Regions from separate parts of the Streptomyces saintjeani genome, predicted to be linked through region 2. Evidence: riboswitches for the same ligand, from Rfam matches in the RefSeq annotation. Region 2 holds a riboswitch; each other region holds the start of a gene.
The links. A riboswitch is a leader RNA that binds a small molecule or an ion and turns the genes downstream of it on or off. The one in region 2 is predicted to bind cyclic di-AMP.
Positions count from the first base shown of each region.

Region 1: another riboswitch for cyclic di-AMP. It lies ahead of ACQCO7_RS32600 (M23 family metallopeptidase); the one in region 2 lies ahead of ACQCO7_RS17080 (transglycosylase family protein).
Region 3: another riboswitch for cyclic di-AMP. It lies ahead of ACQCO7_RS36140 (peptidoglycan DD-metalloendopeptidase family protein); the one in region 2 lies ahead of ACQCO7_RS17080 (transglycosylase family protein).
Region 4: another riboswitch for cyclic di-AMP. It lies ahead of ACQCO7_RS20295 (M23 family metallopeptidase); the one in region 2 lies ahead of ACQCO7_RS17080 (transglycosylase family protein).

Region 1 is NZ_CP189624.1:7,168,175-7,175,894, reverse strand. It holds gene ACQCO7_RS32615 (bifunctional acetate--CoA ligase family protein/GNAT family N-acetyltransferase) at 1-1,624, opposite strand, end outside; gene ACQCO7_RS32610 (HPr family phosphocarrier protein) at 1,812-2,093, shown strand; gene ACQCO7_RS32605 (GntR family transcriptional regulator) at 2,311-2,994, opposite strand; gene ACQCO7_RS32600 (M23 family metallopeptidase) at 3,178-3,930, opposite strand; cyclic di-AMP (ydaO/yuaA leader) riboswitch at 3,945-4,091, opposite strand; gene ACQCO7_RS32595 (M16 family metallopeptidase) at 4,365-5,753, opposite strand; gene ACQCO7_RS32590 (M16 family metallopeptidase) at 5,750-7,141, opposite strand; gene ACQCO7_RS32585 (DNA gyrase/topoisomerase IV subunit A) at 7,501-7,720, shown strand, end outside.
Region 2 is NZ_CP189624.1:3,800,626-3,808,345, reverse strand. It holds gene ACQCO7_RS17095 (hypothetical protein) at 1-1,997, shown strand, start outside; gene ACQCO7_RS17090 (cytochrome P450 family protein) at 1,994-3,229, shown strand; gene ACQCO7_RS17085 (LysM peptidoglycan-binding domain-containing protein) at 3,427-4,497, shown strand; cyclic di-AMP (ydaO/yuaA leader) riboswitch at 4,718-4,876, shown strand; gene ACQCO7_RS17080 (transglycosylase family protein) at 4,881-5,591, shown strand; gene eno (phosphopyruvate hydratase) at 5,956-7,242, shown strand; gene ACQCO7_RS17070 (FtsB family cell division protein) at 7,335-7,720, shown strand, end outside.
Region 3 is NZ_CP189624.1:8,024,465-8,032,184, reverse strand. It holds gene ACQCO7_RS36155 (DUF6250 domain-containing protein) at 1-114, opposite strand, end outside; gene ACQCO7_RS36150 (GDSL-type esterase/lipase family protein) at 98-1,144, opposite strand; gene ACQCO7_RS36145 (exo-rhamnogalacturonan lyase family protein) at 1,141-3,867, opposite strand; gene ACQCO7_RS36140 (peptidoglycan DD-metalloendopeptidase family protein) at 4,069-5,082, opposite strand; cyclic di-AMP (ydaO/yuaA leader) riboswitch at 5,083-5,245, opposite strand; gene ACQCO7_RS36135 (alpha-galactosidase) at 5,521-7,593, opposite strand.
Region 4 is NZ_CP189624.1:4,483,884-4,491,603, reverse strand. It holds gene ACQCO7_RS20315 (MarR family winged helix-turn-helix transcriptional regulator) at 1-302, opposite strand, end outside; gene ACQCO7_RS20310 (dihydrofolate reductase family protein) at 409-1,515, shown strand; gene ACQCO7_RS20305 (alginate lyase family protein) at 1,557-2,771, shown strand; tRNA gene ACQCO7_RS20300 (tRNA-Met) at 2,822-2,895, shown strand; cyclic di-AMP (ydaO/yuaA leader) riboswitch at 3,138-3,295, shown strand; gene ACQCO7_RS20295 (M23 family metallopeptidase) at 3,305-4,300, shown strand; gene ACQCO7_RS20290 (aldo/keto reductase) at 4,412-5,359, shown strand; gene ACQCO7_RS20285 (PrsW family intramembrane metalloprotease) at 5,528-6,850, opposite strand; gene trmB (tRNA (guanosine(46)-N7)-methyltransferase TrmB) at 6,899-7,705, opposite strand.

The DNA.
Region 1 (7,720 bases), 3.4 Mb from region 2:
TGAGGTCGAGGGGCGGGAGGGGGCGCAGTCCCTCGGAGAGGCAGGCGTCGTAGGTGAGCAGTCCGAGGGACTCGGAGTTGCCGAGGATCGCCACGCGCGGGCCCGCGGGGAGGGGCTGGCGGGCGAGCAGGAGGCCCGTGTCGACGAGTTCGGTGATGGTGGCGACGCGGATCACGCCGGCCTGCCGCAGGAGCGCGGAGACCGTCGCGTGGGGCAGCCGGGTCGCGCGGACCGCGTGTCCCTGAGGGGCCGATCCGGCGCCCTGGACGACGACGAGGGGTTTCGCCGCCGCCGTGCGCCGCGCGAGGCGCGTGAACTTGCGGGGGTTGCCTATGGACTCCAGGTACATGAGCACGACGTCGGTGTCGGGGTCGTCGTACCAGTACTGGAGGACGTCGTTGCCGGAGACGTCCGCGCGGTTGCCGGAGGAGACGAACGTCGAGACACCGGTCACGCCGGTCACGCCCCCTCCCCGGCGGTGCAGCCGGGACAGCAGGGCGACGCCGATCGCGCCGGACTGCGCGAACAGCCCGATGCGGCCGGGCCGGGGCGTCTCGGGCGCGAGGGAGGCGTTGAGCCGTACGTCGGGCGCGGTGTTGATGATGCCGAACGCGTTGGGGCCGACGATGCGCATGCCGTACGCGCGCGCGAGGCGTACGAGTTCACGCTGGCGCTCGCGCCCGTCGGGGCCGCTCTCGGCGTATCCGGCGGAGACGACGACCAGCCCCTGGACGCCGTGCTCCCCGCACTCGGCGACGACCTCGGGGACGGTGTCGGCGGGAACGGCGACGACCGCGAGGTCGACGGGGCCCTCGATGTCGCGCACGGAGCGGTGGGCCGGGACGCCGTCGAGTTCCTCGACGCCGTCCGGGAGGGCCTTGTTGACGGCGTGCAGGGTGCCCGTGAAGCCCGCCGCGCGGAGGTTGGCGAGGACCGCGTGGCCGACGCCTCCGGGCGCGCGCCCGGCGCCGACGACGGCAACGGAGCCGGGTGCCAGCAGCCGCCGTACGGAGCGGGCCTCGGCGCGCTGTTCGCGGGCGCGCTGGACGGCGAGGGAGCGTTCGGTGGGTTCGAGGCCGAACTCCAGGCGGACGACGCCGTCCTCGAAGCTGCGCTTCTGGGTGTAGCCGGCGTCGGTGAAGACCTTGATCATCTTGGAGTTGGCGGGGAGCACCTCGGCGGCGAAGCGGCGGATCCCGCGCTCGCGCGCGACGGCGCCGATGTGCTCCAGGAGGGCGGAGGCGACACCGCGGCCCTGGTGCGCGTCCTGGACGAGGAAGGCGACCTCCGCCTCGTCGGCGGGCCCCTTGGCGGGCAGGCCGTCGGGGCCGATGCGGTCATAGCGTACGGTGGCGATGAACTCGCCTCCGACGGTGGCGGCGAGTCCCACCCGGTCCACGAAGTCGTGGTGCGTGAAGCGGTGGACGTCCTTCGCGGACAGGCGCGGGTAGGGCGCGAAGAAGCGGTAGTACTTCGACTCGTCCGACACCTGCTCGTAGAAGCTGACCAGGCGCTCGGCGTCGTCGGCGGTGATGGGCCGCACGCGCGCGGTACCGCCGTCGCGCAGCACCACGTCGGCTTCCCAGTGGGCGGGGTACTCGTGCCGCTCCTGCGCGCTCTGCATGGGGCCCAGCGTACGGCTCGCGTCCGACAACGGCGCGAGGCAGTCTGGGGGACGGAAGACGGCACGAACCGGACCGAGGCCGCGGTCCGGACAGCCGTCCGGGAGGGGCCGTCGCGCCTCCTCCCCGAACACTTCACGTGTGGAAAACTGGTCTAGACAACCCTGAACACCGAAGGGCAGCAACAACATGGCTGAGCGCCGCGTCACCATCGGCTGGGCGGAGGGCCTCCACGCCCGCCCCGCCTCCCTCTTCGTCCGAGCCGCCACGGCCACCGGCGTCCCGGTCACGATCGCCAAGGCGGACGGCAACCCCGTCAACGCGGCCTCCATGCTGGCCGTCCTCGGCCTCGGCGCCCAGGGCGGCGAGGAGGTCGTCCTGGCCTCCGGCGCCGAGGGCGCGGACGCGGCCCTCGACCGGCTGGCGAAGCTGGTCTCCGAGGGCCTCGACGAGCTCCCCGAGACCGTCTGACGCCACCCACGCGCGCGTACGGAGCCGCGCCGCCCTCTCCCGGGCGGCGCGGCTCCGTCGTTGTCCGAGCATCCCGGAATGCATTTCCCCGCACAGTATTGCGGGGTGTGCGAGGGCATACGGAAGGCGCACGTCGAGAAATTCACGGCGCACTCGCGAAAAGGGCAGCGGAAATACACCTCCGCCAAATACCTCTTCTTTGTATACGGTGCCCGTGTTAATGACGCAGGCCGGTCATGTTTACGGCGTGTTGCGAAGTCCTCACGCGGTCCGCGCCGGCGAAGCGCAGCCGGTGGGCGGCGGTGGAGCGCTCGGTGTGCAGGGCGGTCAGCGCACGCGCGCGCTCGGCGTCCCCGCGCGCGACGGCGTCGACGATCGCGCCGTGCTCGGTCCAGGAGTCGACGGGGCTGGCCGACGGCTCCACCGCGTACATCCAGGCGATCTTGTGGCGCAGCTGGGTCAGCGTCGAGGTCAGGGCGTGGCTTCCGCAGGCCTGGGCGAGCGTCTCGTGGAACCAGCCGCCCAGGGAGCGCAGATCCTCGCTGCTGCCCCTCCTGGCGCGCTCCTGGCCCAGCCTGACGAGTCCGCGCAGCACCTTCAGGTGGGCCTCGGTGCGCCGCTGGGCGGCCCGGGCGGCGCCGAGCGGCTCCAGGAGCAGCCGCATCTCCAGCAGGTCGGCGGCCTCCTGCTCGGTCGGCTCGGCCACGCACGCGCCCGCGTGGCGCCGGGTCACGACGAAGCCCTCGGCCTCCAGCGTGCGCAGCGCCTCGCGGACGGGGACGCGGCTGACGCCGTACCGGCGCGCGAGGAGTTCCTCGGTGAGGCGGCTGCCGCGCTCGTAGACACCCGCGACGATGTCGTCCCGGACGGCCGTGCACACCGAGTGCGCCGGAATACGCATGACGGACCTCCGCCTTAATCCCCGTGAAACGTCGACGATTGACGTGTGTTCCGTGACTCTATTGCAATGAGCGGGAATTTCCGATGGCAGGCCGGAATCCAGGGATATTTTTTGGACAAGGGGCCGTCCGAAACGCCGAAAGCCCCGGCCGAGAGGGCCGGGGCTGGACGATCTCTCGCGGGGTCAGACGTCGACGCCGTGCGCGCGCAGGTAGGCGACGGGGTCGATGTCGGAGCCGTACTGCGGTGTCGTACGGGCCTCGAAGTGCAGGTGCGGGCCGGTCACGTTGCCCGTCGCGCCCGAGTAGCCGATCCGCTCCCCCGGGGTGACCGTCTGCCCCACCGCGACGGAGATCGACGACAGGTGGCCGTACTGGGTGTACGTGCCGTCGTTCATCCGGACGACGACCTGGTTGCCGTAGGCGCCGCCCCAGCCGGCCTCCACGACCGTGCCGAGGCCGACGGCGTGCACAGGGGTGCCGGTGGCGGCGTGGAAGTCGATGCCCGTGTGGCTGCCGGAGGACCACAGGGAGCCGCCGCTGCGGTAGCCCGTGGACACGTACGAGCCGGTGACCGGCGCGACGAAGGCGTTCAGACGGGCGCGTTCGGCCTCCCTCGCGGCGCGGGCCTCAGCGGCGCGCGCGGCCTTCGCCTCCTCGGCGGCCTGGATGCGCAGGGCCTGCGCACGCGCGCGTACGGCCGCCTGCTGGACGGCGTGCTCCTGCGCGTGCGCGCGGTCGTCGACGTGCTCGGTGACGTCGAGGCGCATGGTGACCGTGTCGTCCGCGAGGGTCATCGCGTTCGCGGCGGTCGGTTCGGGGGGTGATCCGGCGGCCAGCGCCGAGGTCGTCAGCGCCGCTATGCCCGCCGCGCGGGCGGTCGTACGCTGCATCCGGGTCGCCTTGCGGCGCCTGCCGGTGGCGCAGGTGAACGCCATGGAGTCGAGTTCGTCCTTTCCTTCCCTCTCGCCTACCGGGTTAGCTGACGGGTTCGGAGCAGGAAGGTCTCCTACGGGCGCACGCGCCCGATTCACCCCAGGGACTGTGGGTCCCCGGCTCCCCTGGCTCGCGCCGTACGGGGACTCGGCGATCGCTGTCCGGTGCCGCGGTGTGCGGCGCACTGCCCGACGAACAGCCCGGACGACGCTAGAGGGCGTGCCGCTGATTCCCAAACGCACAGCGGCTTTTGTAGCGCACACCACAGGGCAGAGGTGAACCCTCCGGGCGAAAACGGTCACCCCTGGGGGGCGCGTTCCGGGCGGGGTGTGACTTCGCGAACAGCGAACCCGCGCGGGAGGCTGGGCAGCGTGCACGCGCGCGTGCGGCTCACCGGCCGCCCCACGCGCGCGTGCCCGTGCTCCTGCTCCGCCGTCTACTCCGCCGCCACGACCCGCACCGGGCCGATCCCGAGGGCCTCGACCGGCTCGCGGATCTCTTTCGCGTCGCCGACGAGGACGGTGACGAGGCGGTCGACGGGGAAGGCGTTGACGACCGCGGCGGTGGCCTCGACGGTGCCGGTGGCGGCCAGCCGCCGGTAGAGCGTCGCCTGGAAGTCGTCGGGGAGGTGCTGCTCGACCTGGTCGGCGAGGGTCCCGGCGACGGCCGCGGCGGTCTCGTACTTGAGCGGCGCCACGCCGACGAGGTTCTGCACGGCGAAGTCGCGCTCGGCGTCCGTGAGGCCCTCGGCGGCGAGGGTGCGCAGGACGGTCCACAGGTCCGCGAGGGCGGGCCCGGTGTTGGGCGTGTCGACGGAGCCGCTGATGGCGAGCATCGAGGCGCCCGAGCCGTCGGGGGCGGAGCGCAGGACCTGCCCGAAGGCGCGCACGCCGTAGGTGTAGCCCTTCTCCTCGCGCAGGACGGCGTCCAGACGGGACGTCAGGGTGCCGCCGAGGCAGTACGTGCCGAGCACCTGCGCGGCCCACACGCGGTCGTGCCGGTCGGCGCCCACGCGCCCGATCAGCAGCTGCGTCTGCACGGCGCCGGGCCGGTCGACGATGACGACGCGCCCGGTGTCGTCGGCGGTGACCGGCGGGACCGGCCGGGGCTGCGCGGTGGACCCCGTCCAGGCGCCCAGGGTCTCGCCGAGCAGCGCGTCGAGGTCGATGCCGTTCAGGTCGCCGACGACGACCGCGGTGGCCGTCGCGGGGCGCACGTGCCGGTCGTAGAAGGCGCGGACGGCGTCGGCGTCGATCTTCTCGACGGTGTCCTCGGTGCCCTGGCGCGGGCGGGACATGCGCGCGGTCGCCGGGAACAGCTCCTTGGACAGCTCCTTGGCGGCCCGCCGGGAGGGGTTGGCCAGCTCGTGCGGGATCTCGTCGAGCCGGTTGCGCACCAGCCGGTCGATCTCGCCCTCGTCGAACGCGGGCGCGCGCAGGGCGTCGGCGAGCAGCCCGAGCCCCTTGGCGAGCCGGGAGGCGGGGACCTCCAGGCTGAGCCGGACGCCGGGGTGGTCGGCGTGCGCGTCGAGCGTGGCGCCCGCGCGCTCCAGCTCGGCGGCGAACTCCTCGGCGGAGTGCCGGTCGGTGCCCTCGGAGAAGGCGCGCGCCATGATCGTGGCGACGCCGTCCAGGCCGGTCGGCTCGGCCTCCAGGGGCGCGTCGAGGAGGACCTCGACGGCGACGACCTGCTGGCCGGGGCGGTGGCAGCGCAGGACGGTCAGGCCGTTGCCGAGGGCGGCGCGCTCGGGCGCGGGGAACGCCCAGGGCCTGGCCTCGCCCGCCTGGGGCTGCGGGTGGAAGTCCATCGTGGCGAGCTCGGTCACTTGGCCGTCTCCTCGTTGTCGTCGGCCTCTACGGTCGCTACACGCGCGGGGTCCTCGGGCACGTCCGCGTCCTCGGCGCTGTCCGGATGCTTGGGCTCGTAGACGAGCACCGCGCGGTTGTCGGGCCGCAGCCGCGCCTTGGCGACCTCCTGGACCTCCTGCGGAGTGATCTCCAGCACGCGCTGTACGGCCGTGAGGGCGAGCTGCGCGTCGCCGAACAGGACGGCGAACCGGCACAGTTCGTCCGCGCGCCCGGCGACCGTGCCGAGCCGGTCCAGCCACTCGCGCTCCAGCTGCGCCTGCGCGCGCTCCATCTCCTCGGCCGTCGGGCCCTCCTCGGCGAACCGGGCGAGCTCCTCGTCGATGGCGGCCTCGATGACGGGCACCTCGACGTCCCCGGACGTCTTGACGTCCAGCCAGCCCAGGGAGGGCGCCCCGGCCAGCCGCAGCAGACCGAAGCCGGCCGCGACAGCGGTCCGGTCGCGCCGTACGAGCCGGTTGTACAGGCGGGAGGACTCGCCGCCGCCGAGGACGGTGAGCGCCAGGTCGGCGGCGTCCCCCGCGCGCGTGCCGTCCTCGGGGAGCCGGTAGGCGGCCATCAGCGCGCGCGCCGGGACCTCCTCGACGACGACCTCGCGCAGCTGCTCGCCGATGACGTCCGGCAGGGAGCCGTCACGCGGCTCGGGCTTGCCGTCGTGGGACGCGATGGAGCCGAAGTACTTCTCGACCCAGGCGAGCGTCTGCTCCGGGTCGATGTCGCCGACCACCGACAGGACCGCGTTGTTGGGCGCGTAGTACGTCCGGAAGAACGCGCGCGCGTCCTCCAGGGTCGCCGCGTCCAGGTCGGTCATCGACCCGATGGGCGTGTGGTGGTAGGGGTGGCCGTCCGGGTAGACGAGGGCGGTCAGCTTCTCGAACGACGTCCCGTAGGGGACGTTGTCGTAGCGCTGGCGGCGCTCGTTCTTGACGACGTCGCGCTGGTTCTCCATCGACTCGTCGTCCAGGGCGGCCAGCAGGGAGCCCATGCGGTCGGCCTCCAGCCAGAGCGCGAGCTCCAGCTGGTGCGTGGGCATGGTCTCGAAGTAGTTGGTGCGCTCGAAGCTGGTAGTGCCGTTGAGGGAGCCGCCGGCGCCCTGCACCAGCTCGAAGTGGCCGTTGCCCTTCACCTGGGCGGAGCCCTGGAACATCAGGTGCTCGAAGAGGTGGGCGAGGCCGGTACGGCCCTTGACCTCGTGGCGCGAGCCGACGTCGTACCAGAGACACACCGCCGCGACGGGGGTCAGATGGTCCTCGGAGAGCACCACGCGCAGGCCGTTGGCCAGGCGGTGCTCGGTCGCTGTCAGGCCCCCGGAGCCTGCCTGGGCTGTGGCCGTGTGACCCATGGGCATGTACGTCCCTTCGATGGCGGACGCGGTCGTGGACCGCGGACTTTCCTGCCGGTCCTGTCACTGTATGCAAGCGTGCGGACGGTCGGTGAAGTTCCCGGCGGACGTACGCCGAGAGCGGATCGCGTAACCTGCGGGCTGCCGTGGGGGAACGGGCCGTGCTCGTCCGGCCGGGCCCGCTGAGCCGGGTCCTGGCCCGGGTTGTCAGTGCCACGGTCCACAATGGTCGACGTCAGACCCTTGAGCACGTCCCGTACGAGCGAGTCCGGACCCGGGTTCTTCGAACCGGGAGCAACCCGGCCCGCTCGGCACCGACTTGAGTGCCCCGCAGGCAATCGACCAGAAAAGAGGAGCCGGCAGCGATGGCCCGCCGCAGCACGAAGACCCCACCGCCCGACGACTCGTTCGAGGAGCGGATCCTCGACATCGACGTCGTCGACGAGATGCAGGGCTCCTTCCTCGAATACGCCTACTCGGTCATCTACTCCCGCGCCCTGCCCGACGCCCGCGACGGCCTGAAGCCGGTCCACCGCCGCATCGTCTACCAGATGAACGAGATGGGCCTGCGCCCCGACCGGGGCT
Region 2 (7,720 bases):
CCGACGCTCACGCCACCCCACCCCGGGGATACGACCCCCCGTCCCTCGCCCCCGAGGACGCCGCTCACCCCGACCCGGCCCCCGCCCTCTCCGACCCCTCACCCCACCAAGACCGCCCTGCCCCCGAGAACCCCACCTCCCCTCCCCGCGACCACGTCGACTTCAGCCGGGGCACCTTCCACGCCCCCGTCACCGGCGCGGTCACCGGCAACGTCTACTTCAACCACCCCACCCCCACCCACCCCGACCCCACGACCTGGCCCACCCTCGCCGACCTCACCGACGCCGAGGCCCTCGGGCACGGTGTGCGGGAGGCGCGGCGGGTGGAGGACGGGCCCGAGCTGCCGTTGTACGTCGTGCGGGACGTCGAGACGGGCCGGGACTGGTTCGGGGACGGCGGACTGCTGGTGCTCACGGGGAGGAAGCTCGCGGGGAAGACCCGTACGGCATGGGAGGCGCTGTTCGAACTCCCCCCGGACACAAGGGTGTTCGCACCGTCCCCCGGCACGGACCTGCGCGCCCTGCCGGCCCTGCTCGCGGACCACCCCGGCAGACACGTCCTGTGGCTGGACGACCTGGACGCCCACCTGAGCGAACGCCACCTGGACATCAAGCTGCTGACCGAGCTGACCAGGGCCCGCGTACAGATCGTGGGCACGATGAACGACGACGTGTACGACGCGTACGTGAACGACACGGACAGCCCGGCGCACCGGGTCCTGGTCCGCGCCACGAAGAAACGTCTGAGCACGGTGTGGAGCGACACCGAACTGGCGAGGGCGAGGAACAGCGAGGACCCGAGGCTGACCGAGGCGCTGGAGTGGCGCGGGGACACCGGCGTCACGCAGTACCTGGCGGTCGCCCCCCTGCTGGTGGACACCTGGCGCCGGATGCGCGTCGCACGCAGCCGGCGCGATGCCCGCGAGTACCCGCTGCTGGCGTCGGTCGACCTCGCACGGTGCGGTGTACGCGGCGGCATGACGCGGGAACTGCTGACCAGGGCGCAGACGGCCTACGGCGGCACCGAGGCCGTGGACGAGGCGCTGGCCTGGGCGTCCGAGCGCCGGTACGGCGTCACCGGCCTGCTGGTCCCCGGCGACCGGGAGGGCACGTGGCGGCCCCACGGCGCCCTGGTCGCGGCGGCGCTGCGCGAGGACAGGCCGATACCGGCCCGCGTCTGGCGCGCCGCCCTGGCGGACACCTCGTACGGCACCGAGGACCGGCACACCGTCCACATCAACGCGCGCACCCACTTCACCCCGAGGGCCGTGGCCGGCGACGCCCAAGCCATGCACATGCTCGGCCTGCTCAAAGAGGCCGAAGGGGAAAGAGAAGCCGCGATGGACTGGTTCCGGAGAGCCGCCGACGCCGGAAGGCACGAGGTGGCGGAACGGGTCGGCGCCTATTTCCTCAGCAAGAATCACCCCGACCGAGCCCTCCCCTACCTCCTCCAGGCCACCGACCACGCCCCCGCCCCCACCCCCACAGCCCACCGCCTCCTCGCCGAAGCCCACCTGGCCCTGGCCGACCGGGCCCTCCGTAAAGCCGCCGACGACAGGCAGGCCGCCGCACACCTCGGCGACCTCGAACTCCGCCTCGGCGACGCCTCCCGAGCCGCCCAGTACTACCTGCGCCAAGACCAAGGCCAAGACGAAGAAGCCCCCCTCGCCCGCAACCTCGCCGCCTACCACGTCCTGCGCGGCGAGACCGAGACCGCCCAGCCCTACCTGGAGCGCGCGGCGCACGACGGCGACGACAGAGCCGTACGCATCCTCGACGACCTCCGCGCCGACCCGCAGACCCTCCAGGACGCCGAGTCGTACTTCAGGGGTAGTACCGACCCCCTCGACCTCGCGCACCTCGGCGTAGTACTTGAGAGGTCGGGTCGTAGTACCGAGGCGCTACAGACGTACGACGAGGCCGCCGCACAAGGGGACGCCTTCGCCCGGGCCCGAGCCGAAGCGCTCCGGCGGAAACGGGATACCGTCGGCGAGTGACCGACAGCACCCCCACCCTCTTCACCTGGGAGTTCGCTTCCAACCCGTACCCGGCGTACGCCTGGCTGCGGGAGCACGCCCCCGTCCACCGGACCACCCTCCCCAGCGGAGTGGACGCCTGGCTGGTCACCCGGTACGCCGACGCCAGACAGGCCCTCGCGGACGCCCGCCTCTCCAAGAACCCGGCCCACCACGACGAACCGGCACACGCGAAGGGCAGAACGGGTATCCCGGGGGAGCGCAAGGCCGAGCTGATGACGCACCTGCTGAACATCGACCCGCCGGACCACACGAGACTGCGGCGGCTCGTCAGCAAGGCGTTCACCCCGCGCAGGGTCGCCGAATTCGCCCCCCGCGTACAGGAGTTGACGGACCAGCTCATCGACCGTTTCGCGGCGAAGGGCGAGGCCGACCTCATCCACGACTTCGCCTTCCCCCTCCCCATCTACGCCATCTGCGACCTGCTCGGCGTACCCCGGGAGGACCAGGACGACTTCCGGGACTGGGCCGGGATGATGATCAGACACGGCGGCGGCCCCAGGGGCGGCGTCGCACGGTCCGTCAAGAAGATGCGCGCCTACCTCCTCGACCTCATCCACCGCAAACGCGGCGACCTCGGCGACGACCTCATCTCCGGCCTGATCCGCGCTTCCGACCACGGTGAGCACCTCACGGAGAACGAGGCCGCGGCGATGGCGTTCATCCTCCTGTTCGCCGGCTTCGAGACGACCGTCAACCTCATCGGCAACGGCACGCTCGCGCTCCTCACGCACCCCGGCCAACGCGACCTCCTCCAGAAGTCCATCAGCGCGGGCAAGACCGACCTCCTCGAAACCGGAGTCGAAGAACTCCTGCGCTACGACGGCCCCGTAGAGCTGGCGACCTGGCGGTTCGCCACCGAGCAACTCACCCTCGGCGGACAGCACATCGCCCCCGGCGACCCGGTCCTCGTCGTCCTCGCCGCCGCCGACCGCGACCCGGCCCGCTTCGAGCACCCCGACACCCTCGACCTCACCCGCCGCGACAACCAGCACCTGGGGTACGGCCACGGCATCCACTACTGCCTCGGCGCCCCGCTCGCCCGGCTGGAGGGCCAGACCGCGCTCGCGACACTTCTCACACGCCTGCCGGATCTTCAACTCGCCGTGAGCCCCGAGGAGTTGAGGTGGCGAGGCGGCCTGATCATGCGCGGGCTGCGGACGTTGCCGGTCGGCTTCACGCCAATGCCCTGATCAGCCGCGTGCGGGCCCGCCGGCGCACACGGCAACGGCTCCCCCGGAGCGCAAACATGACACGCCCTCACCTCCGTGATCTTCACGTGATCCGCGCGGCATGAACTTGTGACAAGTGATCGTATGCCGATACGTTCGCAAGCCGGAGCGGCCCGCCAGCCGCCCCCGCCCCCCACTGTCGTGAGAAAGGTGTCCGCATGCTCTCCGGGAACGGCCGTCACCGTCGCCCCCGCCAGGCTCCGGCGCTCCTTGTCGCCGCCGGAGTGACCGGCACCGCGATCGCCATCCCGCTGCTCGGCGCGAGCGGCGCGAGCGCGGCGGGCAATCCGGCCGGGATCGAGGGAACGACCGTCTGGGACAAGGTGGCCGACTGCGAGACGGACGCCGCGTGGGACGAGAACACGGGCTCGGGCCAGTTCGGCGGGCTGCACATCAAGCTCGACGACTGGAAGAAGTACGGCGGCCTCACCTACGCCGAGCGCCCCGACCTCGCCGGCCGCGCCGAGCAGATCGAGGTCGGCAAGCGGATCCTCGCCGACCAGGGCCCGGGCTTCTGGCCCATCTGCGCGCTCACGTCGGGCCTGACGAAGGAGAGCGGCGCGGCGGCGACGGACACAACCCCGAGCCCCAGCCCCAGCACGGGTTCGACCGATACGTCCGGAACATCGGGTACGTCCAACGGATCGGGCTCGACGGCCGGTTCCGGCGGCACGGACCCGGGCGCCTCGCCGTCCCCGGCGCCCACGCCGTCGTCGCCGTCCCCCGCCCCGGCGACCCCCGGGAAGTCCCCCGAGGCGACCCCGCAGACCCCCAAGACCCCCGGCTCCTCGGCGGAGACCGGGAATTCGGCCGAGGCGGGCAAGGACAGCGGGTCCGGCCGGATCGTCACCCCGGACGCGCCACAGACCCCGGACAGCAAGCCCACAGAACCGTCGTACGGGGACAAGTCGGGCAACGCGACGCAGCCCGCCGAGTCTTGGAGCCTCGTCGACACCAGCGTCGGTGCGGCCGTCGGAGCCTCGCCGATCCTCATCACCCCGCCCGCGCCCGTGTCCACCCTCTCCACCGCCGGCACCGGCAAGCACCGCGGCGTCAGCGCGGACGAGCCGGCGTCGTACACCGTCCGCGTCGGGGACACGCTCAGCTCCATCGCCGACTCCCTTGAGCTTGACGGCGGATGGCGAGCCCTCTACGCCGCGAACAGGGACCTCATCGGGGCCGACCCGAGCGCCATCGTCCCCGGTCAGACTCTGTCTCTCGGCAAGTGACCGGCGTACGGCAAAGGCGTAAAAGCGGGCGGAATCACGGCAGTTCGGCGTACCCGTTCGCGGCGAATGTCCCAGTTTGGTGAAAGTGTGGGATGAGTCTCAGAAGCCCTGATCGTCTTTGAAAATCCGCTGAGCGCATGCCTACGGTCGTGACGCTCGGCACCCCGAGCCCCGGCTGCCGCGAACGCCGAATCCTGCCAGCGGCCGTCCGGGAACAGTCGTCGCGCAAGCGCCGTAGGCAGGAGCGGGGGACCCAAGGTAAGCGCTGGGAACGGTGGTTGACGCCGTGCCCGGCTAGGGGTGAAGTCACGGAAGTGACGGGGCAACTCAACCGGCCCCAACCCGACAGCTCACCTCGCAGGCGTCGGTGAGGGGATCGATCCATGCTGTTCTCCGGCAAGGGCAAGCACCGCCGCCCGTCCAAGGCCACCCGTGTCGTCGCGCTCGCCGGTGTCACCGGTGTCGCCGTCGCCGCCCCCCTGATGGCCGCGAGCGGCGCCTCCGCCGCGACCGCCTCCGAGTGGGACGCCGTCGCGCAGTGCGAGTCCGGCGGCAACTGGTCCATCAACACCGGCAACGGGTACTACGGCGGCGTCCAGTTCTCCGCCTCCACCTGGGCCGCGTACGGCGGCACCGCGTACGCCTCGACCGCCAACCTGGCCACCAAGTCGCAGCAGATCGAGATAGCCGAGAAGGTCCTCGCCTCCCAGGGCAAGGGCGCCTGGCCGAGCTGCGGCGTCGGCCTGTCGGGCGCGTCCTACAGCGGCGGCTCGTCCTCCAACTCGGGCTCCTCGTCGAGTGGTTCCAGCAGCCGTACGGAGTCGTCCGCCTCCTCCCGCTCCACCGAGCGCCAGGCCGCCCCCAAGCAGAGCACCCCCAGGAAGACGACGTCCTCCAAGACCGTCACCACCCCGACCGGCCAGAAGGTCAAGAAGGGCGACGGCGAGTACAAGGTCGTCAAGGGCGACACCCTCAGCTCCATCGCGGCCGAGCACAAGGTCGCCGGCGGCTGGCAGAAGCTGTTCCAGCTCAACAAGGACATCGTCCAGGACGCGGACCTCATCTACCCGGGTCAGCAGCTCCACCTCAAGTGACCGGCTGACGCTCAGCTGAACCACAGGCCGCTCACATCCGTGGACCTCACAGTGAAGACACCGTGAGGGTCACCCCCCCCGTCCCCCACGGGCCCCCGCTCCGGTGCGTGTTCCCCCGTACGCACCGGAGCGGGTTTTTTGTCTGCCCCCTTTGCCTGCCCCCTTGCCTGCCCCCTGGTTCGCCCCCTTGGTCCGCCCTCGTTGTTCGCCGTCCGGCCACCCCCTCTTTGTTCCGGGTATGAACAATGAGTACGGTCGGTTCTGTCCCATGGGGCGGGCGGTCGGCTGGCCTGAGCCCCGGAGCCGGTTAGGCTCGTCCTCGCAGCGCCCACGAGGTCTGCGTACCCGCGTCACACTGAAGGAGATGCTCGTGCCGTCCATCGACGTCGTCGTAGCCCGGGAAATCCTCGACTCGCGAGGCAACCCCACCGTCGAGGTCGAGGTCGGCCTCGACGACGGCAGCACCGGTCGTGCCGCCGTCCCGTCCGGCGCCTCCACCGGTGCCTTCGAGGCCATCGAGCTGCGCGACGGTGACCCCAACCGCTACCAGGGCAAGGGTGTCGAGAAGGCCGTCCTCGCCGTCATCGAGCAGATCGGCCCGGAGCTCGTCGGGTACGACGCGACCGAGCAGCGCCTGATCGACCAGGCCATGTTCGACCTGGACGCCACCGACAACAAGGGCTCGCTCGGCGCGAACGCCATCCTCGGCGTCTCCCTCGCCGTCGCGCACGCCGCCTCCGAGGCGTCCGACCTGCCGCTCTTCCGCTACCTCGGCGGCCCGAACGCGCACCTCCTGCCGGTGCCGATGATGAACATCCTGAACGGCGGCTCGCACGCCGACTCCAACGTGGACATCCAGGAGTTCATGATCGCGCCGATCGGCGCCGAGTCCTTCTCCGAGGCCCTGCGCTGGGGCACCGAGGTCTACCACACCCTCAAGAAGGTGCTGAAGACCAAGGGCCTGTCCACCGGCCTCGGCGACGAGGGCGGCTTCGCGCCGAACCTCGGCTCCAACCGCGACGCCCTCGACCTCATCCTCGAAGCGATCAAGCAGGCCGGGTACGTCCCCGGCGAGCAGATCGCCCTCGCGCTCGACGTCGCCGCCTCCGAGTTCTACAAGGACGGCAAGTACCTCTTCGAGGGCAAGGAGCGCTCCGCCGCCGAGATGACGGAGTACTACGAGGAGCTGGTCGCCGCCTACCCGCTCGTCTCCATCGAGGACCCGCTCTTCGAGGACGACTGGGCCGGCTGGAAGGTCCTCACCGACCGCCTCGGCGACAAGGTCCAGATCGTCGGCGACGACCTCTTCGTCACCAACCCCGAGCGCCTCGCCCGCGGCATCGAGGAGGGCGCCGCCAACGCGCTCCTCGTCAAGGTCAACCAGATCGGCTCCCTCACGGAGACGCTGGACGCCGTCGAGATGGCCCAGCGCAGCGGCTTCAAGTGCATGATGTCCCACCGCTCCGGCGAGACCGAGGACGTCACGATCGCGGACCTCGCGGTCGCCACGAACTGCGGCCAGATCAAGACGGGCGCCCCGGCGCGGTCCGAGCGCGTCGCCAAGTACAACCAGCTCCTGCGCATCGAGGAGATCCTGGACGACGCGGCGGTGTACGCCGGTCGCAGTGCGTTCCCCCGCTTCAAGGGCTAAGGCTTAGCCAAGTCGTTAGTACGTCCCCGTACCCGGTCCCGTACCGTGTGCGGGGACGTACGCACGTATGAACGGGAACGGGAGGCGCCGGCATGGCCGTCAAGGACAAGGACCGGTTCTCCACAGCGACCAGGCTCCGCGCCCTCGGCGAGCAGACCGCCGCCCGCGTCTACCGCTCCCAGACGAAACGCCAGCAGCGCCGCTCCCGCCTCACCGGCCGCGCCGCGCTCCTCGCGCTCGTCCTGTGCACCCTCGTCGTCGCCCTCGCCTACCCGATGCGGCAGTACGTCTCCCAGCGCGCCGAGATCGCCGACCTCGAACGCCGGCAGGAGCAGGCCCGGCAGAAGGTCGAGCAGCTCCGCGACCTCAAGGCCCGCTGGCAGGACGACGCGTACGCCGAGCAGCAGATCCGGCAGCGGCTCCACTACGTCCTGCCGGGGGAGACCGGGTACGTCGTCATCGATCCGGACGCCGCGAA
Region 3 (7,720 bases), 4.2 Mb from region 2:
GTCGTGGGCGAGGAGCCGGCGGCGGGGTGCGGCGGCGGCCCGCGTCGCGGGGGCGACGGCGGCGAGGGCGGCTCCCGCCGCGAGGACGCCGAACGCTCTACGCGTGGTCGTCATGTCGGTGCGCTCCTTCGGTCGGGGTCAGCAAGGTGATCAACCGGTCCGCCACCTTACGGTGACCCTGGACGCTCGGGTGGACCGCGTCGTTGAGATCGTCCGCGGAGATCCATCCGGTGGTGTCCACGAACTCGGTGTGTGGATCGGCGAGTTGGGAGACGGCCGCCGAAACGTCCGCCGCGTGCGTGCCGTTGAGGGGTCGCAGCGCCAAGATCCGTGCGTGCGGGGCGGCTCGACGCAGCAGCGCGAGGTACGCACGGTAGGCGGCGGTGAACTCCTCGGCCCCGTACGCCGCGTCGTTCGACCCCTGGTTGACCACGACGACATCGGCCTTACGGTCCGGACTCGCCGCCGATCCGGCGTAGTTCCAGCCGTACGCGTCCCGGGCGTTCGGCACTCCCCCGTTCCCGGTGAGGATCACGCCCTGCCGCCCGAACCCGACCTGCGTCAGCGAGGCGTGCAGCGCGTCGGCGACCAGCGTCGGGTAGGCGGCCGTTCCGTCGGCGCAGTCGGACGTGCTGCTGCCGCACAGGGCGTTGACGCCCTGCGTGACGGAGTCGCCGTAGAACGCGAACTGCCGCTCGTGCTCGGCGCGTCGGGGAATCACCCGCCCCTTGAGCCCGGTGAGTGTCACCCCCGTCTGGAGCGGCGGCACCCACCGGTTCACCCGCGAGAACACGTCCTTCACGGACAGCTCGGCGGTGTGCGGTCCGCGCCCCTGCGCGGTGATCCCGATGTCGGGGCGGTCGACGGCGTACCGCTGCTTGGGGCCGCCGTCGACGGACACGTACACCTGCGCGGGAACCGTGACGGAGGCGACGTCGAAGAGGGCGTGGACGGTGTTCCCGGTGAAGGAGAAGCGCAGCCGGGAACCGGAGTTGACGGTCACGGCGGCCTCGGCGCTGCGGCTCCAGTGGCCCTCGTAGGCGAGGCGGCGGTCGTCGGGGCGGACCGTGTCCGTGCCGGCCGCGTGGGCGGGTTGCGGGACGAGGAAGGCGAGGCCGAGCGCCGGTATCAGGAGGCGTTTCATGACGGGATCTCATCTCCGATCAGGGCGAGGTTCTGGATCGCCGCGAGCGCCCACTGCGCCGAGGAGTTGGTGGAGACCCAGGGGATCTCCCGTGTGGTGCGCAGGACGTGGGGCGTGGGAACGGTGACGCGGGACCAGTCGTTCGACGGGAAGTAGGTGTCGGCGCCGGTGAAGAACTCCTTCCAGGCGCGGCTCGCGAGGGCGGGGTCGTCCTGGTGGCGGGCGGCGTACGCGGTGATGCGGGAGTGGGCGGCCGGGAGGGCCGACTTCCAGGTGGAGCCGGTGAGTCCGCGCTTCTGGGCGTCGGTTCCGTTGTAGTAGCGGGCGTAGTTCAGCCAGGCCGTGCGGAACTCCGGTTCCTGGTCGCCCAGGAGAGCGACGATCTCGCTGGTGGTCTCCACGAGCCCGAACACGGCGCTGAGGTGCGACACGTTCACCGCTGTGCTCGCCGTGAGCGCGAACCGGCCGGTGTCGGCGTCGAGGAGACCGGTTCCGGTGAAGAAGCCGTTGGGCTGCGCGGCAATGGTCCGCAGGGAGTTGACCAGTTTCGTGCGGGCCCGCTCCGCCCGCGGTCCGCGTCGCTCCCACTCGGTGAGCCAGGCCGCCGAGATGCCGCCCCAGTCGGTGCCGAAGCCGACGGAGAGGGCGTGCCGGTCGCCGGGGGTGTAGCCGTCGGTGCGGACCTTGCGCTGGGGGTCGACGGCGAGGAACGTCAGCTCCACGTCGGCGAGTTCGCGCAGCAGGTCGCCGGTGCGCTCGTCGCCCGTGAGGTAGTAGAAGAAGCGCCGGTTGGCCGCCGTCGAGATCCGCACCTGCTTGGCGCTGTCCGCGTAGTGCTGGACGCCGTGCCGGGTGCCGAGGCCCGCCCACTTGCCGAGGTGGTAGACGTCGACCTCGCCGGTGTGCCGCGTCATCGCCTCCGCGAACCGGAACACCTCGGCGGAGCCGGTGCGCAGGAAGTGGTACCAGAGCCAGAGGTCGGTCCCCAACTCCGAGTTGTCCCAGGCGAATCCGCCGACGTCGTAGCGCCAGACGTGCCGGTCGGTGTCGTAGGTGTGCTGGACGTCGCCGTAGTCGAGGAACCCGTACCAGCGCCGCTCCTCGCGCTGGTCGCGGTAGTAGGCGAACAGGTCGTCGAGGTGGTCCTCGATCGCCGTGCGGGCCTTCGAGGAGCGGTCGACGGGCGCCCAGTCGCCGAACACCCCGGCGGCGTGCAGGCGCCCGGGTGCGGCGGTCAGAAGGGGCGGGGTCGCAACGGCTCTGGAAAAACTGGCGAGTTGAGCGGCGGCCGGTGTCTTCTCCACGGCCCAGAACGTGAGTTCACTGGTCCGCGCGATCCCGTACGGGGTGCCGAAGCCGGGCTCGTAGTCCTCGTACGTGATCTCCAGGCCGCCGTCGGACTGCTTGTCGTACGTGTCCTGGCCCAACCCGTCGTGGTAGAAGCGCAGATCGAGCGGCTGGGCTTCCGGGGCGTAGAGCCAGAGGGTGACCTCGGCGGCGCTGCTCGCGGCGCCGCGCACGTCGAGCTGGGTGGGGTGGCGCTGCCAGAAGTCCCGTACGCCGAAGGCGAGTCCGCCGCTCGCGCCGCCGACGTACCCGAATCCACCGGCCCGTTGACCGGCGGCGGCCGGGATCCAGCCGTGCCCGGCCTTGGTGCGCTTGCGGATCTGGTAGCCGTCGGCGGTGAGTTGGGCCAGCGTGTAGTCGCCCCACTGGGGGATGTAGGCGAGGCGGCTGGACACGCGCGTGTCCCAGGTCGCGAGGTCGGGCAGCTTCTCCCCGGCGACCTGCGCGGCCCGGACCGCCGCACCGGGGTCGCGGCGCAGGCCGGTGATGCCCTGGACGGCCTCGGCGAACAGGCCCCCGCCGGAGTCGGCGAAGCGGATGTGCCGGTCGTACGCCTGGTCGCGCAGCGGGACCGTGAAGCGCACCCCGAGCCCGCGCAGGAAGTCGCCCTGGTCGCGGCCGGGTTCCTGCTCGCCGTCCCAGACGAAGGTGTGCACGAGCCGGAACGACTCCGCACCGGCCGAGAACGCGAACCGCAGCACGAACGGCAGCCACCCCCGCCCGCCGTGCCGGTGCCGACCCTCGACCCGTACCACGGCCCGCACCGGCCCGTCCTGCTCGACCTCCACCTTCTCCACCCGCCCGGCGAACGCCTCCACCTCGGCCCCGCCCTGCACACTCCCCTGCCGCAGCGCGACCAGCCGCCCGTCCCGCGCGACCTCGACCCCACCGCGCCTCAGACTCCGTACGACGGTGTCGGCGCCCTTCGCCGCGAAGAGCGCCGTCAGGACGCCGGTCGAGACCTCGACGCCGCCCTTCGCGCGCCGGACCGCCACCCGGTGCCGCGGTGCGGCCGGGGTGCCCGCGTCGAGGAGGTAGCGCTCGGAGCGGGGGGCGTCGGGGGCGATCGCGTGGGCCGTCCACTTGACCGAGCCGTCGGGCCAGTAGGCGGTGGGCCAGGTCTGGACGGGGACGTCGGTGCCGTCGGCGGTCGTCAGCTTCAGGGGCTGTCCGGATCTGTGCGTACCGCGCGCCCAGGGGACGCCCCAGGTGGTGCCGGCGTGGGCGTCGGGGGCGCCCTCCAGCCAGTGCAGCTCGGTGCCGGCGGCCGTGCCGGACGCCGCGGCTGCGGGGCGGGACAGGGCCCAGGAGAACGAGGTGGCGGCTGCCGCGACTGCGGCGCCCTTGATGACGGTACGTCGGTGGACGCCGGACACGGGACCTCCAGGAAAGCGCTTGCGGGGGACGGAGATCACTGTGTGCCCGCGCTTTCCCGGCTGTCGACGGATGCCACACGACCGCAACAGAACGATCATGATCGCGCAAGAACCGACAGGGTCATGCTTGGTGAACGCCCCGAAGGCCGGACCCGGGGATCGGGGGTCCGGCCTTCGGAGGCGTGTCGGGCGACGCTGGTGTCAGACGGAGACCCCGTGCGAGCGGAGGTACGCGAGCGGGTCTATGTCCGAGCCGTAGTCCGGGGTCGTGCGCATCTCGAAGTGCAGGTGCGCTCCGGTCACGTTGCCCGTGGCGCCGGAGTAGCCGATCTGCTGGCCCGCGCTGACGGTCTGGCCGACCGAGACGTTGAGCGCCGAGAGGTGCGCGTACTGCGCGTAGTAGCCGTCCGCGAGCTTGATGACGACCTGGTTGCCGTACGCCCCGCCCCAGCCGGCCGCGACGACCGTACCGGCGCCGACCGCCCGCAGGGTCGTACCGCTCGGGACGACGAAGTCGACGCCCGTGTGGTAGCCGCTGGACCACATGCTGCCGGCGACGCGGTAGCCGGTGCCGATGATCGCGCCCCGGACGGGGAGGGTGAAGCCGGAGGAGGACGAGGCGCTCTCGGTGGTGGCCTTCGAGGAGGAACTCTTCGAGGAAGAGGAGGAGCCCTTCGAGGAAGCCGAGGAGTCCGAGGAACCCTGCGACTTCTGCGACGACCGCTGCGACGACCGCGAGTCGGAGGAGGACGAGCCGGACGACGAACTCGACGACGAGGAGCCGGAGGAGCTTTCCGCCCGCGCCGCCTTCGCGCCGAGCGACAGCCGCAGCCCGGGGTGGATCAGCGACGGGTCGGAGCCGACGGCGTCCCGGTTGTCCTCGTACAGCCGCTGCCAGCCGCCCGTGAGGTTCTGCTCCTCGGCGATCTTCGAGAGGTAGTCGCCGGAGCGGACGGTGTAGGTGGTCGTCCTGCGGGTGGTGGCCGACGTCGTCGCCGAGGCCGTGCGTGCGACCGGGACGGCCTGGACGGTCTTCCCGGAGACCGGCGCCACGGAGGCGGCGGTGGTGGTGCCCGCGGCGGACGCCGTCTGGGCGTGTGCCCCGGTGGCCCCGATGAGCGGAATGGCGAGCGCCGCGCCACCCGTTCCGGCCACGGCGAGCGACCGGGAGAAACGAGGCGGCTTCGGGCGGCGGTGCTTACCCCTGGCGGGCATGGATTTCCTCTCCTGCGCCTACGAGGTGAGCTGTCGGGTGCGGACAGGAGATGTCCGGCCGTGCCGAGGCACCGCTTAACCCCAAGCCTGCTCCGGAAGACCGGACCAGGCGGAACTGCCTGTGGGTCCCCCGCTCCTGCCGTTTCCTTGGTGGGTGTGTTCGGCTCCGGACTGCGGCAGGATTCGGCGTCCGCCCGGATTGGTGATGAACGTAGGCGACGCGGACGCACGGGGACAAGCAGAAGTTGTATATGAATCTCTTTCCTGTCGATTCACGGTGTGTTTCGACCGTCCGCGCACACCGCGCGAAAACCCTCCGAACCCCTGAATCCCCTTGAAAATCCGGCCTATTACGTGCGCATGACGCGTAGCGCAGGGCCAGAAATATGACCCTGCTCACGCAACCGATTCACAGATTTCCCAATTCGGACAGAAACCTCAGATGCGGCGCAGCCGGAATACCGCCGCATCGAGGTCACCGCTCAGCCCGGTCCGCAGCCCGTGATGCACCAGCACCGCGCCCCGGTGGATCTCGCCGGTTTCGAGGCATTCGTACGACGCCGTCGCGTCAAGTCCGCGCAGCCGCACCGCCGGTGCGGTCTCCCCGTAGTGCTGGGCCTGGAGCCAGGCCAGGACGACGGTGTCGTCACCGCGCACGTACTGCACGGCGCTGAGACCGCCCTCGGGGGCGCGCAGCCGGTACAGGTCGCCCTGCTGGACGACGGGCCGGATCTTCTTGTAGAGCTCCACCCACTCGCGCGCCTCGGCGAGTTCCGCGTCGGTCCACTCCGAGAGGTCCCCGCCGACGCCGAGCACCCCGGCGAAGGAGCTGACGAACCGGAACTTCAGCGAGCTGACCCGGTGGTTGAGCTGGGTGTTGGGGCTGTCGGTGACCCAGGCGGCCATCACGCGCGCGGGGTGGATCTGGCTGAAGCCGTGCTGGATGGCGAGCCGGTCCAGCGGGTCGGTGTTGTCGGAGGTCCACACCTGGTCGGTGCGGCTGAGGATGCCGAGGTCGATCCGGCCGCCGCCGCCCGAGCAGGACTCGAAGGCGACGCCGGGGTGCGCGGCGCGCAGCCGGTCCAGGAGCCGGTACAGCGCGCGCACGTGGTCGACCCACAGGCGCTGCGGGTAGGGGTCGCCGGGCCAGCCGGCGTCGGTGAAGCAGCGGTTGAAGTCCCACTTCACGTAGTCGATGGGGGCGCTGGACAGGAGGGTGTCGAGCTGCTCCCAGAGGTACTCCTGGACGTCCTCGCGCGCGAGGTTCAGCATCAGCTGGTTGCGGAACTCGCTGCGCGTGCGGCCCTCCTGGAACTGCACCCAGTCGGGGTGCGCGCGGTAGAGGTCGCTGTCCGGGTTGACCATCTCGGGCTCGACCCAGATGCCGAACCGCATCCCGAGACCGTGCACCTGGTCGGCGAGGGGCTTGAGGCCCTGGGGGAAGCGGTCGGGGTTGGGCGTCCAGTCGCCGAGGCCCGCGCGGTCGCTGACGCGCTTGCCGAACCAGCCGTCGTCGACGACGAACAGCTCGACCCCGATGTCGGCGGCCTTGCGCGCGAGGACGAGCTGCTGCTCCTCGGAGATGTCGAAGGTGGTCGCCTCCCAGGAGTTGAACAGCACCGGGCGGTCCTGGCCGGCGTCCGGGATCACGTGCTCGCGCTGGTAGGCGTGCCAGGCGCGGCTGGCGCCGCCGAAGCCGCCGTCGGACCACAGGGCCGCGAAGACGGGCGTCGTGAAGGAGTCGCCGTCGGCGAGGAGGAGCAGGCCCGAGTCGTCGTGTCCGGCGCCGCCGGTGATCTGTACGCGTGCGTCGGGGAGCTGGGCGACGGCGATCCGCCAGGAGCCGGACCAGCCGAGGGCGGTGGTGAAGACCTCGCCGGTCTCCTCGGTGGCGTCGGTGTCGAGGGCGACCCAGGGCAGGTGCGGGTGGCCGGTGTGGCCGCGGCGGCTGCCGATGACCTTCTCGCCGTAGGTGAGCTGTGTGCGCGTGAGGCGGGACTCGGCCGCCCAGCGGCCGTGGAGCTGGGAGAGGCGCCAGCCCTCGCGGTGCGGGAGGGTCCAGGTCGCGGAGTCGGCGCGCAGCAGCTCCAGGGGTTCGCCGCCGTCGTTGCCGAGGACGGCCCAGCGCTCGACGACGTCCCCGCGCATCCGGTAGTGCAGCGCGACGGTCAGTCCGCCGTCGCGGAACGCGAGCCGGAGTTCGTCGCCATCCGCCTCGTACGCGTCGAAGGTCCACTCGGTGCCCCGGCGCGCGGGCGTGCGCACGGAGAGCGCGGGGCGGGTGAAGCGGGGGCCGCCCTCGACGGGGTACTCCTCACGGCCGTCGAGTGCGGACTCGAAGGACGAGCCGTGCGGCAGCGGGACGGCCGCCAGCGCCTCGGCGTCGGCGAGGGCGATCGCCGGTCCCCAGTGGAGGTGCAGCAGCTCGCCGCGCTCGGTGAGGTGGAGGGCGTAACTGCTCGTGGGGCCCGACAGGAGCCACGTACGCCCGTTCTCAGCGGTTTCCAGCATCAGACCCTCACACGATCGAAAATCAGTTAAAACACATACGAACACGTACGACCAGACAGCAACATCATCGGGGGTCCCCGGGGCCGCCTGCAACGCCTGTGGACAACTCATGGGGTGTCACCCCCAT
Region 4 (7,720 bases), 680 kb from region 2:
GCCGCGACGCTCCCCCGCTTGTCCCACCGGCACTGCTCGCGCCGGACCAGACCGTCCTTTTCCAGCCGAGTCACGGCATACGTCAGACGGCTGCGCGTGATCTTCGTACTCTCGGCGAGGTCCGTCATGCGCATGCGGTGTTCCGGAGCGTCGGAGAGGTTGGCGAGGATGGAGTAGTAGAGGTGCGGCATCCCGGCGTCCTGCTGGAGCTGCCGGTCGAGCGCGTCCTCCACCAGGAACAGCGCGGAGACGTACGCGCGCCAGGCGCGCATCTCGTCGGGACTGAGCCAGCGGGTCGTCATACGACCAGTGTAGTTTTGTTTCAAACTTGAACCAAGCGTCAGCCACGTGAACCACGCAGCCACGTGAACCGAGCGTCAGCCATACGAGCCTGGGGAGACCGCACCGATGCCCTACCCGTACGTCCTCCTCTCCGCCGCCGTCTCCCTCGACGGCTACCTCGACGACACCGCCCCCGACCGCCTCCTCCTCTCCGGCCCCGCCGACTTCGACCGCGTCGACGCGGTCCGCGCCTCCGTCGACGCGATCCTGATCGGCGCCGGCACGATCCGCGCCGACAACCCGCGCCTCCTCGTCTACTCCGAGGACCGCCGCGCCGCCCGCGTCGCCGAGGGCCGCGCCGAGTACCCCCTGAAGGTGACGGTCACGGCGTCCGGGGACCTCGACCCCGACGCCAGGTTCTGGCACACCGGCGGGGAGAAGGCCGTCTATACGACGGACCTGGGCGCCCAGCGCATCGCAGGACTCGGGATCGGCGCCGACGTCGTACCCCTGGGCCCGGAGCTGGACTGGCACCGGCTGCTCACGGACCTCTACGAGCGCGGCGTCCGGCGGCTCATGGTCGAGGGCGGGGGCACGGTCCACACACAGCTCATCCAGGCGGGTCTGGCCGATGAACTCCAGCTCGTGGTGGCCCCGTTGTTCGTCGGGGACCCGAAGGCGCCCCGGCTGTTCGGGCCCGGCGAGTACGAGCGCAGCCGGCTCCGGCTGATCGAGACGCGGCAGATCGAGGACGTCGTCCTGATGCGGTACCGGCCGGGTGTGACCCCGGCCGACCACCACTGGCTGGCCCTCGCCTGCGACCTCGCCGCACTCTGCCCGCCCTCGGAGACCGCCTTCAGCGTCGGCGCGGTGATCGTCGCGCGGGACGGTACGGAGATGGCGCGCGGGTTTTCGAGAGAGGGCGCCGACACCGTCGTCCACGCCGAGGAGGCGGCGCTCGCGAAGCTGGACCCGGCGGATCCGAGGCTGGCGGGGGCGACGGTGTACTCCAGCCTGGAGCCCTGCGCCCGGAGGGCCTCGCGGCCGGCGCCGTGCGCGAGGCTGATCCTGGACGCGGGGGTGCGGCGGGTGGTGACGGCGTGGGTCGAGCCGGACACCTTCGTGCGGGACGCGGACGGGAACGGGCTGCTGCGGGACGCGGGGGTGGACGTGGTCCTGCTGCCGGAGTACGAGAAGGCGGCAAAGGCACCGAATGGTCATCTGTTGGGGTGATACGACTGGCGGGGGTGCGGGCGGGCGGTGACGCTGCCCACATGAGGTCAGCCAAAGCCGTAACCGCCCTCCTCCTGGGCGCAGCCCTAGCCGCCTGCTCCACGTCCACCGACAGCACCCGCCAGATGGCCCGAGCCCTCCCCCCGGACGCGTCCTTCACGCACCCGGGGGTCCTCGTGAACGACGTCCAGCTCGACGTCGCCCGCGAGAACGTGCACGCCGGCAAACAGCCCTGGCTGCGCGCCTACCTGGACATGCGGGACAGCAAGTACGGCTCGTACAAGTACCGGCCGGAGCCGTACGAGAGCGTCGACTGCCCCGGCGGCGACCAGCCGAACCGCCCCGCGCACGGATGTGTGGAGGAGCGGCAGGACGCGATCGCCGCGTACACGCAGGCCCTGCTGTTCCGGGTGACCGGCAAGCGGGCGCACGCCGTGAAGGCGCGGGAGATCATGGACGCCTGGTCGGGGAAGATCCGGCGGCACACGGAGGACGACGCCGGGTTGCAGACCGCGTGGGCGGGTTCGACGTGGGCGCGGGCGGCGGAGATCGTCCGGCACACGCCGGGGGCGGGGTGGCCGGACGCCCGGGTGACCAGGTTCGAGGACATGCTGAGGAACGCGTACCTCCCCGTCGTCACGAGAGAAGTCCCGGACTACAACGGGAACTGGGACCTCGCGATGACGGACGCGGCGATCGGCATCGGGGTGTTCACGAACGACCACAAGGTCTTCGACCGGGCGCTGAGCAGGTTCCGGGCGCGGGTCCCGGCGTACTTCTATCTGGAGAAGGACGGCAGGGTTCCGATCGCGCCCGCCAAGGCCGGCCTCGACGACCCGGCGAAGCTCACGAAGTACTGGTTCGGGCAGACGATGTTCAAGGACGGCGTCTCCCAGGAGACGTGCCGCAACTTCAAGCACGCCGGGTACTCGCTGGCGGCGGCCTCGCACATCGCGGAGACGGCCTGGCACCAGGGCGTCGACCTGTACGGCGAGGCCAAGGACCGGCTGAAGGCGGCGGCCGAGCTGCACGCGCGCTACCAGGAGGGCGAGAAGGCCCCGGCGTGGCTGTGCGGCGGGAAGGTCGACCGGAACATGGGCCCCGACCTGGAGGTCCTGGTCAACCACCTGGAGGGCCGCCTCGGCGAGTCCGTCCCGGCGGCGCACCGGCTGGTGGAGCGGCACCGGCCCGCCGGTACGGACGACCTGTTCGTGGCCTGGGAGACGCTGACGCACGCGGGTAATCCGGGGGTCTAGCGAACCGGTTTGGTGATCCGCCCTGTGTCTGCCTATAGTTAAGCCAACGGCGCGGGGTGGAGCAGCTCGGTAGCTCGCTGGGCTCATAACCCAGAGGTCGCAGGTTCAAATCCTGTCCCCGCTACTGAAAAAGAACCGGGATCCTGGAAACAGGGTCCCGGTTCTTTTCTGTCCGGAATCGATCACTCTCTGTATCGCGATGTTCTCATCGGCACCCCAACTCGCCCGTTTTTCCCTGTGGTTGACCCAATAATCCCGGGCCAGAAATGTTTGTCGATCAAGAGGAACGGCTTGGAAACGGGCCCCCGGGTCGATTAACGTTCGATAACGCAGCACGGTTGTCCCAGCCGTCACAAGAGACGGCTCCGTGCGCACGCGCCGAATCCCGCGAGGGAACCGGGGAACCACCACCTTGGGGTGAATCACGCGGACGCCACCGCTCACGAGCGGCCGGTTTACGCGCGTAGGAGACCTTCCCGCTCCGAACCCGTCAGCTAACCCGGTAGGCGGCGGAAGGAAAGGAGTGCGCCCGCGTGGCGAACCCGACTGCCCAGGAAACCCCCAAGCCGACCTTCGGGTTCGGCGGCTACCGCGCCGAGGACGAGGGCCCCTGGGAGGAGTGGAACCCCACCGCCGACTCCCTCGCGCCGGTCAAGGGCAAGCACCGCGTCGCCAAGCAGCGCACCGGTGGCGGCGGCTTCGCCCGCAGCTCCACGGTCCTCGGCGTCGGCGTCATCGCCGCCGTCAGCGCGGGCGGCATGGCCAGCGCCAACACGGGCAACGCGCCCGTCTCCATCAACGTCGCCGACATACCCGGCGTCGGCTCCCTCGTCTCCGACGACGGCGACCAGGCCAAGGACCCCGCGCCGATCAGCAACATCGTCGCCGAGGCCGGCCAGGAGTCCTCCGACGCCGCCGAGGCGCTGCGCAGCCGGATCATCGCGCAGGCCGAGTCCCAGCAGACGCAGGCCGAGCAGCAGGCCAAGGTCGCCGCCCAGCGCGCCGAGGCCGAGGCCGCCTCCAAGGCCGCCAAGGCCGCGCAGGCCAACGTCGAGGACGCCAAGGAAGAGGCCGACGCCGCCGTCAAGCGCAAGGCCGAGGAGGCGCGGCTCGCCGAGCTCGCCAAGCAGTACACGCTGCCGACCTCGTCGTACACCCTCACGTCGCGGTTCGGGCAGTCCGGGGCGCTGTGGTCGTCCGGCTACCACACCGGGCTCGACTTCGCGGCTCCCTCCGGGACGCTCATCAAGGCCGTCCACAGCGGGACCATCACGGAGGCCGGGTACGCCGGGTCCTACGGCTACCGCACCATCCTCACCCTGGATGACGGCACGCAGATCTGGTACGCCCACCAGTCGTCGATCAGCGTCAGTGTCGGCCAGAAGGTCGGTACGGGCGATGTCATCGGGCGGGTCGGGGCCACCGGGAACGTGACCGGGGCGCACCTGCACCTGGAGGTGCACCCCGATGGGGCCGCGACCGGGATCGACCCGATGGCCTGGCTGCGGGGCAACGGGCTGAACCCGTGAGGTCGTCGTAGGAATCCGGGCCGCCTCGGTGTTCGGGGCGGCCTTCTTTCTGACCGGAACTTTGCGGTCGTCGCGGAATGTGTCCGTCCGGGACCGCCGTTGACGTAGAACATGACTACTCTGCGCCCGCTCGGCTCCTCCGACCTCGAAGTCTTCCCCCTCTCCCTCGGCGGCAACGTCTTCGGCTGGACCGCCGACGAGGCGGCCTCCTTCGCCGTCCTCGACGCGTACGCCGCGGCCGGCGGCAACTTCGTCGACACCGCCGACGCCTACTCCGCGTGGGTCGACGGCAACAGCGGCGGCGAGTCCGAGGCCATCATCGGCAGGTGGGTCGCCTCGCGCGGCAACCGGGACGACGTCGTCATCGCGACCAAGGTCAGCCAGCACCCCGAGTTCAAGGGGCTCTCCGGGGACAACATCAAGGCGGCGGCGGACGCCTCCCTGAAGCGCCTCGGCACCGACCACATCGACCTCTACTACACGCACTTCGACCAGCCGGACACGCCGGTCGAGGAGATCATCGGCGCGCTCGACGAACTCGTGAAGGCGGGCAAGGTCCGGCACATCGCCGCGTCCAACATCTCCGCCGACCGCCTGCGCGAGTCCCTCGACTTCTCCGACCGCGAGGGCCTCGCCCGGTACGTCGCGATCCAGCCGCACTACAACCTCGTCTCCCGCGACACGTACGAAGGTTCCCTCCAGGACGTCGTCTCCCAGGCGGGGCTTGCCGCCGTCCCCTACTTCGCGCTGGCGTCCGGCTTCCTCACGGGCAAGTACCGGCCGGGTGCGGTGGTCGAGGGCGCGCGTGCCGCCGGCGGTGCCGGCAAGCACCTGGAGTCCGAGCGGGGAGTGAAGGTCCTCGCGGCTCTCGACGAGGTCGCGCAGGCTCGGGGGGCCGAGGTCGCGACGGTCGCGCTGGCGTGGCTCGCCGCTCAGCCGACGGTCGCGGCGCCGATCGCTTCCGCGCGGGTGGTGGAGCAGCTTCCGGCGCTGCTGGCGGTGGCGGAGCTGGAGCTGACGGAGGCGGAGGTGGGGCGGCTCACGGAGGCTTCGGCGTAGGGGTGGGTTTCCTCGTCCCCGCCGCCCCTACCCTTCCCATCCCCAGGGGTTCCACCCCTTCGACCCCGCCAGGGGCTCCGCCCCTGGACCCCGTTCGGCCCGAAGGGCCTCGTCCTCAAGCGCCGGACGGGCTGAAAAGAGGTGGGTGGGCCCCTCAGGGGCCTTCCCCTAAGCCCGGTAGCCCCCATACGGCGGATACTGCCCCACCGGCACCCCATACGCCGTCGGCTGCTGCCACGTCACCGGCGGCTGCCAAGGCTGCTGCTGCCAAGGCAGAGCCACTGGCATCACCGGAGCCGTCGCGCGAGCCGCGTACTCCAAGGCCGGGCGAGTTGTCGTGCGGGCCGTCCAGAGTGTCGTCAGCAGGTGTTGTTCCCGGGCCACGAAGTCCGTGGGGGCGTGGCCCAGGCGGCCCCGGCGGCGGAGTTGGGCCAGCGCCAGCGCCGTCGATTCGTACTCCGCGAGGGTTTTCGCCGCCGGCTTGCCCAGGTAGTGCGTCGCGTAGTCGCGGGCGATCCGTCGCGCCTTCATCGAGGCGAGGGCGAAGGGTTCGGCCGGGGAGAGCCAGCCCGCCGCTACGTACGGCGGGAGTTCCTCGCGCAGGTAGCGGAGTTCGCGTTGGCGGGTCCAGATGACCAGCCAGGTCAGGAGGCCGAACACCGGGACCATGAACACGCCGTACACGACGAAGAAGCCGAGCGCGCCGAAGTGCGCGGAGCCGTTCCACAGGGAGTGCATGCCCATCGCGAGGACCAGGCCGGTCAGGGGGAACAGGACCCGGCGTACCCGGCGGGCGCCGACCGTGAGTGCGGAGAGGCCGAAGCCGATGCCGGTGAAGACCGTGAACAGGGGGTGCGCGAACGGGGACATGATCACCCGTACGAAGAACGTCGCCGCCGTCACGGACACGGCGTCGCCGGCGATCCGGTCCGTGCCGTACGCCGAGCCCAGATAGAGGATGTTCTCGGTGAACGCGAACCCGGCCGCCGCGGTTCCCGCGATGACGACGCCGTCGACGAGGCCGGTGAACTGCCGCCTGCGGAACAGGAAGACGAGCAGGACGGCCGCGGCCTTGGCCGACTCCTCGACGATCGGCGCGATCAGGGTGGCGCCGAGGGTGTCCGCGCCGTCCGGGTCCGCCGTCGTGTTCGCTATCCACTGCGTCGTGAACGTGTTCGCCACGATCGCGATCAGCGTCGCCGCGCAGGCGCCCCAGGCGAACGCGAAGACCATGTTCCGCCAGGGGGCGGGGTCCACGCGGTCCAGCCAGCGGAACGCGGTGACGAGGAGGGGCACGGGAAAGACGGCCAGTCCGAGCCCCACCAACAGGCCCCGGGTGCCGGTCTGTTCACGGACCAGCGCGAGGATGACGACGCCGGAGACCGCGAGGAGGGTGATCAGCGCGGCGTACCGCACGGAGGGGCGTCGCCACCAGCGGGGGCGCGGTATCGGAGGGTGAGGGACGGGCGGGTACGCGGCACTGGTCGACACGTCATGACCATAACGAGGGTTGGGTTCCGCCGCGATGGTGCGTCTGCCCTACCGGCGATGCCCGACCCTGCGGAACAGCAAGTCCCGTACCACGTGGCCCTTCTCGATCCCCTGGCCCTCGAAGCGCGTCAGCGGACGGAAAGCCGGCCGAGGCGCGAACCCGCCGTCCGCCTGCGTGTTCTCGAACTCCGGGTGCGCGTCCAGGACTTCGAGCATCTGCTCTGCGTACGGCTCCCAGTCCGTCGCGCAGTGCACGACCGCCCCGGGCCGCAGCCTCGTCGCCGCCAGGTCGAGGAACTCCGCCTGGATCAGCCGCCGTTTGTGGTGCCGCTTCTTCGGCCACGGGTCCGGGAAGTACACGCGCAGCCCGTCCAGCGCGTCCGGCTTCAGCATCTCCCGCAGCAGGATGATCGCGTCCCCGTTGGCGACCCGGACGTTGGTCAGCCCGCTGCGCTCTGCGAGGTTGAGGAGGTTGCCCTGGCCGGGGGTGTGTACGTCCACGGCGAGCACGTTCGTGCCAGGATCGGCGGCGGCCATCGTCGCCGTCGCCTCGCCCATCCCGAACCCGATCTCCAGGACGACGGGACGCTCGTCCCCGTACAGCTCGCTCAGGTCGACGGCATGCCCGTCGATGTCGATCCCCCACCGCGACCACAGCCGCTGCAACGCGTCCGCCTGCCCCGTCGTCACCCGGCTGCGGCGCGGCTGGAAACTCCGGATCCGCCGCTCGAAGTGTGATCCGGCGGGGTCGGCCTTGGGGCCGTCGGGGAAGCGGGGTTCGCCTTTGGGGCGGGCATGGCAGGCTTCGGGGCCGGGGGTCTCCGGCTCGGGGCTGGGGTTCAGGGATTCGTACACAGTACGTCGATTTTA